One region of the Clostridium sp. CM027 genome, then DNA from elsewhere that is predicted to be linked to it. Evidence: a T-box and tRNA genes for the amino acid it is inferred to sense, from the RefSeq annotation. Region 1 holds a T-box; the other holds one or more tRNA genes.
What was found. A T-box is a leader RNA that pairs with one kind of tRNA and senses whether it is charged. The one in region 1 lies ahead of alaS (alanine--tRNA ligase), so its partner is inferred to be a tRNA-Ala.
Positions count from the first base shown of each region.

Region 2: it encodes a tRNA-Ala, which carries the amino acid that the T-box ahead of alaS (alanine--tRNA ligase) is inferred to sense. The anticodon was not compared.

Region 1 is NZ_CP077725.1:577,996-583,941, forward strand. It holds gene nifU (Fe-S cluster assembly scaffold protein NifU) at 137-532, shown strand; gene nagZ (beta-N-acetylhexosaminidase) at 606-1,826, opposite strand; gene KTC92_RS02850 (PRC-barrel domain-containing protein) at 2,080-2,586, shown strand; gene KTC92_RS02855 (AI-2E family transporter) at 2,573-3,601, shown strand; T-box leader at 3,682-3,875, shown strand; gene alaS (alanine--tRNA ligase) at 3,996-5,946, shown strand, end outside.
Region 2 is NZ_CP077725.1:2,932,588-2,938,533, forward strand. It holds rRNA gene KTC92_RS13910 (23S ribosomal RNA) at 1-1,437, shown strand, start outside; rRNA gene rrf (5S ribosomal RNA) at 1,527-1,643, shown strand; tRNA gene KTC92_RS13920 (tRNA-Asn) at 1,649-1,723, shown strand; rRNA gene rrf (5S ribosomal RNA) at 1,763-1,879, shown strand; tRNA gene KTC92_RS13930 (tRNA-Ile) at 1,886-1,962, shown strand; tRNA gene KTC92_RS13935 (tRNA-Ala) at 1,968-2,043, shown strand; rRNA gene KTC92_RS13940 (16S ribosomal RNA) at 2,730-4,247, shown strand; rRNA gene KTC92_RS13945 (23S ribosomal RNA) at 4,540-5,946, shown strand, end outside.

The DNA.
Region 1 (5,946 bases):
GAGGGATATTTAGTTAAAAAACTAGGTATCCCTCTGTATTTATAGTGGATAATTGTAACTATTTTAAATAGTGAAATTTCAGCTTTGAAGGTGATAATTTTATTATTTTGTTTATAAAAGGAGGAGCAATATTATGATGTATAGTGATAAGGTTATGGAGCATTTTTATAGTCCAAGAAATATGGGTATATTAGGTGATGCTAACGGTATTGGAGAGGCAGGGGACCCTAATTGCGGGGATATAATGAAAATTTATATAAAGGTTGAGGATAATATAATAACTAGTGTTAAGTTTAAGGCTTTTGGGTGTGGCTCAGCTATTGCATCATCTAGCATTGCGACAGAGCTTATAAAGGGTAAAAACTTAGAGAAGGCATGGGAATTAACCAACAAGTCAGTTATTGAAGCTCTGGAAGGATTACCGGCTTTAAAACAACATTGCTCAGTGCTTGCAGAACAAACTATACATAATGCGATAAATAATTATAGAGAGTCATGCATGCTTGAGCCTTGGAAGAATGATTTAAAATAAATATATTTCAGCTACGCAGGAGATGATTTAATGAAACTTCATTGGTGTTAATCCTATGTAGTTTGATTTTGATTTACTCTTTCAATAAGTTTTCTATTTTATTGTTAATTTCATGAATGTTTATTGAACTTATTGCAGCGTTATTAATAATATATTTTTCTTTGAGTTTCAGTATTCTATATACACTCTCATTTAACCTATTTTCTGATATTACATTATTTTGTACTGCAGCTTTTAGTGAATTAATTACTTTTAGCTCGTTGTCATATTCATGGCATACTAAGATAATGTCACTTCCAGCATTAAATGATTTAACGGCAGCATCGCCAATGTCATTATATTTTGTAATGGCCGCCATGGTCATATCATCAGTAATGACTACACCGCTAAACTTTAAAGTTCCTCTTAATATATCGGTTATAATAACTTTTGACATACTCGCAGGATAAACAGAATCTATTTTATTAAGTAATATATGTGATACCATAATGGCATCCACATTATTCTTTATAGCTTCATTAAAAGGAGTCAGTTCGAAAGCATTAAGTTTTGTTAAATCCTTATTTACTACAGGCAGGCCTACATGGGAATCAACTGAAGTGTCCCCATGGCCAGGAAAGTGTTTTACCACAGGAATTATATTGTTATCTATCATACCTTCCATGGTTTTAATGCCTAGTTTATTAACAATATCAGTGGTACTCCCAAAAGCTCTGTCTCCTATTACAGGATTATTAGGGTTGCTATTTATATCGAGTACTGGAGCAAAATTCATATTAAATCCAAAGGTTTTAAGTTCTTCTGCAATAATTTTCCCAATGTTGTAACTTAAGGCACCATCGTTCTTTTCCCCTATAACTTGATTGGATGGAAGCTTTTTAATTTCATTTGGAATTCGTGATACCCGTCCACCTTCCTCATCTACAGAAATAAATAGAGGCGTTTTGTTTTGTGAATTAGTAGTTTTTAGTGAGTTAATCAGGCTAACTAATTGATTAGAAGTAGCTACATTATTTCTAAATAAAATAAATCCACCAACTTTATGGTCTTTAATCAAATTATTTATATTATTATTCATTGTATAACCATCAAGCCCAACAATTACTAACTGACCAATCTTGTCATCTAAACTCATAGCATCAATCTTGTTTTGAACTACATCAATATTTTCAGGCTTAGGATTAACAACCTCATCCTTAGAATTAATATTAGGGCTAAGGTTAGAATTTGAATTACTACAGCCAGATAAAAATAAACCACCAATTAACAATATACTTATAACTAATTTTTTCATTACAAAATTTCACCACTTTCTTTTAATAAAATTAATAGGGTAAAGAAGTCATTAAAGAGTAAAATTATTATTAAAAATATTATTTAGAGCAAATATAAAAAATAGGGCTAACAGTAATTTAATATAAGAAATTGTAAAATTACAAAATATTAATCTTTAACATTATTTTTAGTATATGTAATAATTCTTAGATTATTTGGAGAATATAACTATAAATAAATAATAATTAAATTTTTTTCATTTAGGAGATAATATGTTTAAAAGCAGAGATTTTATATTTATGAATGTTGTTAGTATGGATGGCAAGAAAATTGGGTTTATCAGAGATTTGTTAATGGATTTTAATAAAGGAAAGGTAATCGGATTTGTAATATCTCCTTATAAACTTTTCCATAAAAATTTAAGTGTATTAAAAGAAGACATCATATATTTTAATAAGCATATGGTAGTTAAAAAAGTAGAGAAAAATAAATATCTATGTTTACATAGCTTTATTAATATGGATGTAATAGATAAATGTAGCAATGTATTTGGTATGGTGGAGGATATTACTTTTTCATGTGATACATTTGAAATAAAAGGAATTATAGTGTCTTCTGGATTTATTACAAATTTACTTAGAGGGAAAAGAATAATGCTAATAAATGAACTAATACTTGGAGAAGAAAATATTCTCTACATTCCCAATTTTGATGAATCATGTTTTAAAAGTATGCCACATAACTTCTTTGTGGAGGGAAAAGCCGATGAAAAAAATTAGCAAAAAGAAGTTAGCTATTACGATTCTCAGTATTATTATTTTTGTAGTTGTACTCTTTATGTTAATAAAAATCCCTATTGTTAAACAATTAATAAATTTAGTCTTTATTTCTTTCATTGTGGCATATATACTAAAACCATTATATATGCTTTTAATTAGAAAAGGAGTAAATAAAAAAGCTTCTGCTTGTTTAATAATAGTCGGTTTATTAAGTTTAGTATTATTAACGTTTATAGTGGTAATTCCATCAATATTTAGAGAAAGTTTAGACATAAATAAGGCAATAAATGATTTGCAAAAATATTTAATTAATGCAAATATGAAAATAAAAGTATTAAATAGAAGCAGAGTCATGAGTAGTATTATGACTACTATATACCAAAAATCAAATGCTCAAATACTTCTAATATTTGATAAAATATTAGATTCTATCATGGGCATCGGTGAGAATATATTAACTTACATGGTTTCGCCTTTAATAGTATATTACTTTTTATGCGATAGTGAAAACATGATAAATAAGGCATTGATAGTTTTTCCACCAGAGAGCAGAAATATAATAAAGAGAATCATAGCGGATATTGATAAAGTATTAGGAAGGTATATTATAAGTCAATTTATCTTATGTGGAATTATAACCATTGCTACATTTTTGATATTAATGTTTATGAAAGTTGATTTTCCTTTGATACTTTCATTGATAAATGGAATTTTTAATATAATACCTTACTTTGGACCTATATTTGGGGTAATACCTATCATTTTAATAGCTCTGCTTGACTCTCCAAAAATAGCTTTATATACAGCGTTGTGGCTATTTGCACTTCAACAAATCGAAGGAAGTATATTGTCACCAAAAATAATTGGAGATAGTATAAGTATGCACCCATTAACAGTAATATTATTGTTGGTTATAGGTGGGAAGGTTGGAGGGATTTTAGGTATGATACTAGCAGTGCCACTAGGAGTAGTGATAAAAGTTATATATGAGGACTTAAACTATTATCTATTCTAGGAATAAGCAATATATTTTTATTTATAATTTGCATATCTTGAAGTATTAAGGTAAAATGTACTATAGTATATATAAGTTAATATCAGGTAATGATAAGAATTAGTAAATATAGTTAGTCATTTAGAGAGGAAGTGGAGGGTGAAAACTTCTTGATAGCCATATTGAAGCTGTCTTTGAACCTTATTTTGTTGAGAGATATTGCAGTGTAATTAATTGTTATTAATTATATAGTGATATAATTAGGGTGGTAACGCGGAAAACTTTCGTCCCTTGCTTTAGGGAAGTGAAGGTTTTTTTTTATATTTTAGAAAATTATGAATTTTAAAATTCTATATATAAAATTAGCATAAATAGATCGTGTTAACACAGTCTATAAACAATCGGAGGAGATATTATGGAAAAATTAGGATTAAATGAAATTAGGGAATCGTTTCTAAATTTTTTTGAAGGTAAAGAGCATCTTAGACTAGAAAGTTTTCCTCTAGTACCTAAGAATGACAGCAGTTTATTGCTTGTAAATGCGGGTATGCAACCACTTAAACCATATTTTACAGGAATTAAAACGCCACCTAATACTAGAATAACTAATTGTCAAAAATGTATTAGGACAGGAGATATTGAGAATGTAGGAAAGACATCAAGACATGGCACTTTCTTTGAAATGCTTGGAAATTTTTCTTTTGGTGATTATTTCAAAAAAGAGGTTATACCATGGGCTTGGGAATATGCAACAGAGGTTTTGAAAATACCAAAAGAAAATTTATATATAACTATATATTTAGAGGATGATGAGGCTTTTGATGTATGGATTAAAAATACTGATGTTGATCCTTCACGTATTTTTAGATTAGGAAAAGAAGAAAATTTTTGGGAAATAGGTCAAGGACCTTGTGGACCGAGTTCAGAAATACACTTCGATAGAAATGTAGAACTCGGCCAAATAAAAACGGAAGAAGAGTTTATTAAGGCAGGCAATGAAGATAGAGTAATAGAATTTTGGAATTTAGTGTTCACTCAATTTAATAAGGATGAGCATGGTAACTACAACAAATTAAAAAATCCTAATATAGATACAGGTATGGGTCTCGAGAGAATAGCTGGCATAATGCAAGGCACAGATAGTATATTTGAAGTAGATACTATAAAAAATATTTTAGAAGAAGTTTCAAGAATTTCAGGCGTGAAATGTGGCGATAGCTGTAATGAGTCGATATCTTTAAAAGTTATAACAGACCATGTTAGAAGCACAACCTTTATGATAAGTGATGGTGTACTTCCGTCTAATGAGGGAAGAGGTTATGTTCTTAGGCGACTACTAAGGCGTGCGGCAAGGCATGGTAGGTTGATTGGAATTAAAAATACTTTTTTAAGTGAACTTTGCGATACTGTTATTGAAAACTCCTCTAAAGCATACCCAGAATTAAAAGAAAAATCATCCTATATTAAGAAAGTTATAAAAATTGAAGAGGAAAGATTTTTAGAAACTATAGATTCTGGTATGGATATTTTAAAAGTTTACATAGAAGAGCTTCAAAAAAATAACAATAAAATTTTAGGTGGAGATAAAGCTTTTAAATTATACGATACCTATGGTTTTCCATATGAGCTTACAGAAGAAATACTTAGCGATGCTGGTATAAAAATTGATTTAGAAGGATTTAATGCTGCAATGCAAAGTCAAAAGCAAAGGGCAAGAGCTGCTAGAGTACAGTCAAATTATATGGGCAGTGGAGAAAGTTCAATGAACTTAATTCCTAAAAATATAGAAACAAAATTTGATGGATATGATAAAATACAATTGGAATCTAAGGCTAAATTTTTAATTAGTGGCGAAGAGCATGTTACAGACCTTTCAAAGGGGTCAAAAGGGATTATTGTAACCGAAGATACTCCTTTCTATGCAGAAATGGGAGGGCAAATTGGAGATAAGGGAATAATTTTTAATGATAATTTTAAAGCAAAAGTGTACGATTGCCAAAAAGATATTTCTGGAAAAATAATACATTTCATTGAGGTGTTAGAAGGAATAGTGATAGCAGATGAAATAGTAACTCTTAAGGTTGACGAAGATAGGAGAGCTCAAATTTGTAAAAATCACACTGTAACTCACATGCTACAAGAAACGCTGAAAAGAGTTTTAGGTGATCACGTTCATCAATCAGGTTCTTATGTAAATGAAGATAGATTAAGGTTTGACTTCACTCATTTTTCTGCACTAACTGAGAAAGAGATTGCTAAAGTTGAGAAAATTGTAAATGACAATATTATGAAGGCGTATAAGGTAGAGACTGAGGTTATGACCATTGAGAAAGCTAAGGAAACTGGAGCTATAGCATTATTTGATG
Region 2 (5,946 bases), 1.5 Mb from region 1:
CACACTATTGGATGTGTGTCTAAGCATTTAGGCGGAGCAAGCAGGCAAATCCGTTTGCTCTTAACGCTGAGATGTGATGGGGAAGGGAATTTATTCCCGAAGTATCTGATTCCACGCTGCCAAGAAAAGTCTCTATCGAGGATATTGGTGCCCGTACCGCAAACCGACACAGGTAGGTGAGGAGAGAATCCTAAGACCATCGGAAGAATTGTTGTTAAGGAACTCGGCAAATTGACCCCGTAACTTCGGGAGAAGGGGTGCCTACGTAAGTAGGTCGCAGAGAATAGGCCCAAGCAACTGTTTAGCAAAAACACAGGTCTCTGCTAAAGCGAAAGCTGATGTATAGGGGCTGACGCCTGCCCGGTGCTGGAAGGTTAAGGGGATTACTTAGCGCAAGCGAAGGTATGAACTTAAGCCCCAGTAAACGGCGGCCGTAACTATAACGGTCCTAAGGTAGCGAAATTCCTTGTCGGGTAAGTTCCGACCCGCACGAATGGCGTAATGATTTGGGCACTGTCTCAACAACACATCCGGCGAAATTGTAGTGCAAGTGAAGATGCTTGCTACCCGCGATTGGACGGAAAGACCCCGTAGAGCTTTACTGTAGCTTAGCATTGAATTTCGGTATTGTCTGTACAGGATAGGTGGGAGACTGAGAAACATGGGCGTCAGCCTGTGTGGAGTCATCCTTGGGATACCACCCTGACAGTACTGAGGTTCTAACTGGAGGCCATGAATCTGGTCACAGGACATTGTTAGGTGGGCAGTTTGACTGGGGCGGTCGCCTCCAAAAAAGTAACGGAGGCGCCCAAAGGTTCCCTCAGCGCGGTTGGAAATCGCGCGAAGAGTGCAAAGGCAGAAGGGAGCCTGACTGCGACACTTACAAGTGGAGCAGGGACGAAAGTCGGGCTTAGTGATCCGGTGGTACCTCGTGGGAGGGCCATCGCTCAACGGATAAAAGCTACCTCGGGGATAACAGGCTGATCTCCCCCAAGAGTCCACATCGACGGGGAGGTTTGGCACCTCGATGTCGGCTCGTCGCATCCTGGGGCTGAAGTAGGTCCCAAGGGTTGGGCTGTTCGCCCATTAAAGCGGCACGCGAGCTGGGTTCAGAACGTCGTGAGACAGTTCGGTCCCTATCCGTCGCGGGCGTAGGAAATTTGAAGGGAGCTGTCCTTAGTACGAGAGGACCGGGATGGACAAACCTCTGGTGCACCAGTTGTCACGCCAGTGGCATCGCTGGGTAGCTATGTTTGGAAGGGATAAACGCTGAAAGCATCTAAGCGTGAAGCCCACCCTGAGATGAGATTTCCCATAACTCGCACGTAAGTGCGGTGTTAGTAAGACTCCTGGAAGACCACCAGGTTGATAGGTTAGAGGTGTAAGCATGGTAACATGTTCAGCTGACTAATACTAATAAGTCGAGGGCTTGACCTAAATATATAATTAGAAATAAAGCGATACTTCAAGCGTAAGCGAGAAGACTAGTTCACTGTGCAATTTTGAGAGAATATTTATTTTCTCAATCTAGTGATTATGGCATGAAGGTAACACCCGTTCCCATACCGAACACGAAGGTTAAGCTTCAATGCGCCGATGGTACTGCAGGGGTGACCTTGTGGAAGAGTAGGTTGTCGCTAGGTAATGTTCCGCGATAGCTCAACGGTGGAGCACTCGGCTGTTAACCGATAGGTTGAAGGTTCAAATCCTTTTCGCGGAGCCATTTTTTAAAATATAATAACATATGACGGATATTAATAAATCTGGTGATTATGGCATGAAGGTAACACCCGTTCCCATACCGAACACGAAGGTTAAGCTTCAATGCGCCGATGGTACTGCAGGGGTGACCTTGTGGAAGAGTAGGTTGTCGCCAGGTAAATATGGATCTTTAGCTCAGCTGGTTAGAGCTACCGGCTCATAACCGGTCGGTCCGGGGTTCGAGTCCCTGAAGGTCCACCATATGTGGGGATATAGCTCAGCTGGGAGAGCACCTGCCTTGCACGCAGGGGGTCAAGGGTTCGATTCCCTTTATCTCCACCAAAGAACAGTCCAATATGGGCTGTTTTTTTTGTGGAGATAAATAAGTTGTTAGTAAAAAAACTGGGTTAAATCATCTCCTGTGCAGCGGCTGATTTTATTCCAAGATTGCAGCTCCGCAGGAGATGATTTAAGTGGATTATTAATGTTGTTAGAAATTCTATAATATAAAAATTCTTAATAACGTTTATAAATAAATAAATAAAATGCTTAAATACAAACAATTTCTTATATACTTGACCATGCGTGTCAATATATATAAAACAAAGGATTATAATGAAAGAATGAGTAAATGGAGAATAACGTGGATATATAACAAAAAAAACAAATATACAACTTTATTATTATGATACAATATTCCTTGTCGTCACAAACAAGTGGCACGATAAGCTAACTGTTGATAACTATTTAATATATTTTCAAATGAAAATAATTTTTAAAAAGTTGTTGACAAAACAAGAAATGCCTAGTAGAATAGTAGAAGTCGTCACATGATGACAAAGCAAATTGGTCTTTGAAAATTAAACAGAGAAATAGGTAAAGATAGCGAAATAATATTTCGCTAAACCAGTTAATTACTTTAGTATAAAGTAAAATTTAGTCGTAAGACTAAAAGTATGTAATGAGCTTGCGTAACAACTTAACAGTTGTCGCAGATTAATCATTTCAACTAAAAAAGTGTAAACTTTTAAATTGAGAGTTTGATCCTGGCTCAGGACGAACGCTGGCGGCGTGCCTAACACATGCAAGTCGAGCGATGAAACCTTTCGGGGTGGATTAGCGGCGGACGGGTGAGTAACACGTGGGTAACCTGCCTCAAAGAGGGGAATAGCCTCCCGAAAGGGAGATTAATACCGCATAATATGTTTTGGTCGCATGATCGAAACATCAAAGGATTTTTCTTCGGAAAATTCCACTTTGAGATGGACCCGCGGCGCATTAGCTAGTTGGTGAGGTAACGGCTCACCAAGGCGACGATGCGTAGCCGACCTGAGAGGGTGATCGGCCACATTGGAACTGAGACACGGTCCAGACTCCTACGGGAGGCAGCAGTGGGGAATATTGCGCAATGGGGGAAACCCTGACGCAGCAACGCCGCGTGAATGATGAAGGCCTTCGGGTTGTAAAGTTCTGTCTTCTGGGACGATAATGACGGTACCAGAGGAGGAAGCCACGGCTAACTACGTGCCAGCAGCCGCGGTAATACGTAGGTGGCAAGCGTTGTCCGGATTTACTGGGCGTAAAGGATGCGTAGGCGGACATTTAAGTCAGATGTGAAATACCCGAGCTTAACTTGGGTGCTGCATTTGAAACTGGGTGTCTAGAGTGCAGGAGAGGTAAGTGGAATTCCTAGTGTAGCGGTGAAATGCGTAGAGATTAGGAAGAACACCAGTGGCGAAGGCGACTTACTGGACTGTAACTGACGCTGAGGCATGAAAGCGTGGGGAGCAAACAGGATTAGATACCCTGGTAGTCCACGCCGTAAACGATGAATACTAGGTGTCGGGGGTCGAACCTCGGTGCCGCCGTTAACACATTAAGTATTCCGCCTGGGGAGTACGATCGCAAGATTAAAACTCAAAGGAATTGACGGGGGCCCGCACAAGCAGCGGAGCATGTGGTTTAATTCGAAGCAACGCGAAGAACCTTACCTAGACTTGACATCCCCTGCATAACCCAGAGATGGGCGAAGTCCTTCGGGACAGGGTGACAGGTGGTGCATGGTTGTCGTCAGCTCGTGTCGTGAGATGTTGGGTTAAGTCCCGCAACGAGCGCAACCCTTATCATTAGTTGCTACCATTAAGTTGAGCACTCTAGTGAGACTGCCCGGGTTAACCGGGAGGAAGGTGGGGATGACGTCAAATCATCATGCCCCTTATGTCTAGGGCTACACACGTGCTACAATGGTGAGTACAAAGAGATGCAAGACCGCAAGGTGGAGCCAAACTCAAAAACTCATCCCAGTTCGGATTGTAGGCTGCAACTCGCCTACATGAAGCCGGAGTTGCTAGTAATCGCGAATCAGCATGTCGCGGTGAATACGTTCCCGGGCCTTGTACACACCGCCCGTCACACCATGAGAGTTGGTAACACCCGAAGTCCGTGAGGTAACCGTAAGGAGCCAGCGGCCGAAGGTGGGATTGATGATTGGGGTGAAGTCGTAACAAGGTAGCCGTAGGAGAACCTGCGGCTGGATCACCTCCTTTCTAGGGAGTAGATGTATTGACTTCGGTCGATGCAATAGAAGAATATTAATTTATTCTTCAAAAATATCTATTGTAATTAATCGTACCTAGTTCTCTGTTTAATTTTGAGAGACTAATTTTATCTAACTCTTAGGAGTTAGATAATGAATAGTTTTTCTTAAAATGTTCTTTGAAAATTGCACAGTGAAAAAAGTTGTTTTAAAAAAATTAAAACTACGCAAGTAGTTTATAAATTGATTTAATACAATTTCGCAAAATTAATATAACCGTCTATGTAAATAGACAGAATCAAGGTCAAGCTACAAAGGGCGCATGGCGAATGCCTTGGCACTAGGAGCCGAAGAAGGACGCGTTAAGCTGCGATAAGCTTTGGGTAGGCGCAAATAGCCTGTGATCCAAAGATTTCCGAATGGGGGAACCCACATAGTAACAACTATGTACTGCATACTGAATAAATAGGTATGCAGAGGTAGACCCGGGGAACTGAAACATCTAAGTACCCGGAGGAAGAGAAAGAAACATCGATTTCCTAAGTAGCGGCGAGCGAAAGGGAAAGAGCCCAAACCCAGGTCTTTGATCTGGGGGTTGAGGATAGATCATAAATACTGCAATTCCTTAATTGAAGATAGCTGGAAAGCTGCTCCGCAGAAGGTAATAGGCCTGTAAATGAAAAGGAAAAACAGTCAGATCTAATCCAGAGTACCACGAGACACGTGAAACCTTGTGGGAAGCTGGGAGGACCACCTCCCAAGGCTAAATACTACCTAGTGACCGATAGTGAAGAAGTACCGTGAGGGAAAGGTGAAAAGAACCCCGGAAGGGGAGTGAAATAGAACCTGAAACCGTGTGCCTACAACCGGTCGAAGCACTTTATATGTGTGACGGCGTGCTTTTTGTAGAACGAGCCAACGAGTTACGATATGTAGCAAGGTTAAGTACTTAAGGTACGGAGCCGAAGGGAAACCAAGTCTGAATAGGGCGCATAGTTGCATGTCGTAGACCCGAAACCGGGTGACCTATCCATGGCCAGGATGAAGCGGAAGTAAAATTCCGTGGAGGTCCGAACCACGTTGGTGTTGAAAAACCATGGGATGAGCTGTGGATAGCGGAGAAATTCCAATCGAACTCGGAGATAGCTGGTTCTCCTCGAAATAGCTTTAGGGCTAGCGTCGATTAATTGAGTAATGGAGGTAGAGCACTGAATGGGCTAGGGGCTGACAACAGTTACTGAACCCTATCAAACTCCGAATGCCATATACTTTTATTTCGGCAGTCAGACTGCGAATGATAAGATCCGTAGTCAAAAGGGAAACAGCCCAGACCATCAGCTAAGGTCCCAAAGTGTAAGTTAAGTGGAAAAGGATGTGGGATTTCTAAGACAACTAGGATGTTGGCTCAGAAGCAGCCACTCATTTAAAGAGTGCGTAATAGCTCACTAGTCAAGAGATCCTGCGCCGAAGATGTCCGGGGCTAAAACTTACCACCGAAGCTATGGGTGTACACAATTGTGTACGCGGTAGAGGAGCTTTCTGTACTGGCTGAAGTCATACCGTAAGGAGTGGTGGACGGTACAGAAGTGAGAATGTTGGCATGAGTAGCGAGAGTTAAGTGAGAATCTTAACGGTCGAAAACCTAAGGTTTCCTGAGGAAGGCTCGTCCTCTCAGGGTTAGTCGGGACCTAAGCCGAGGCCGAAAGGCG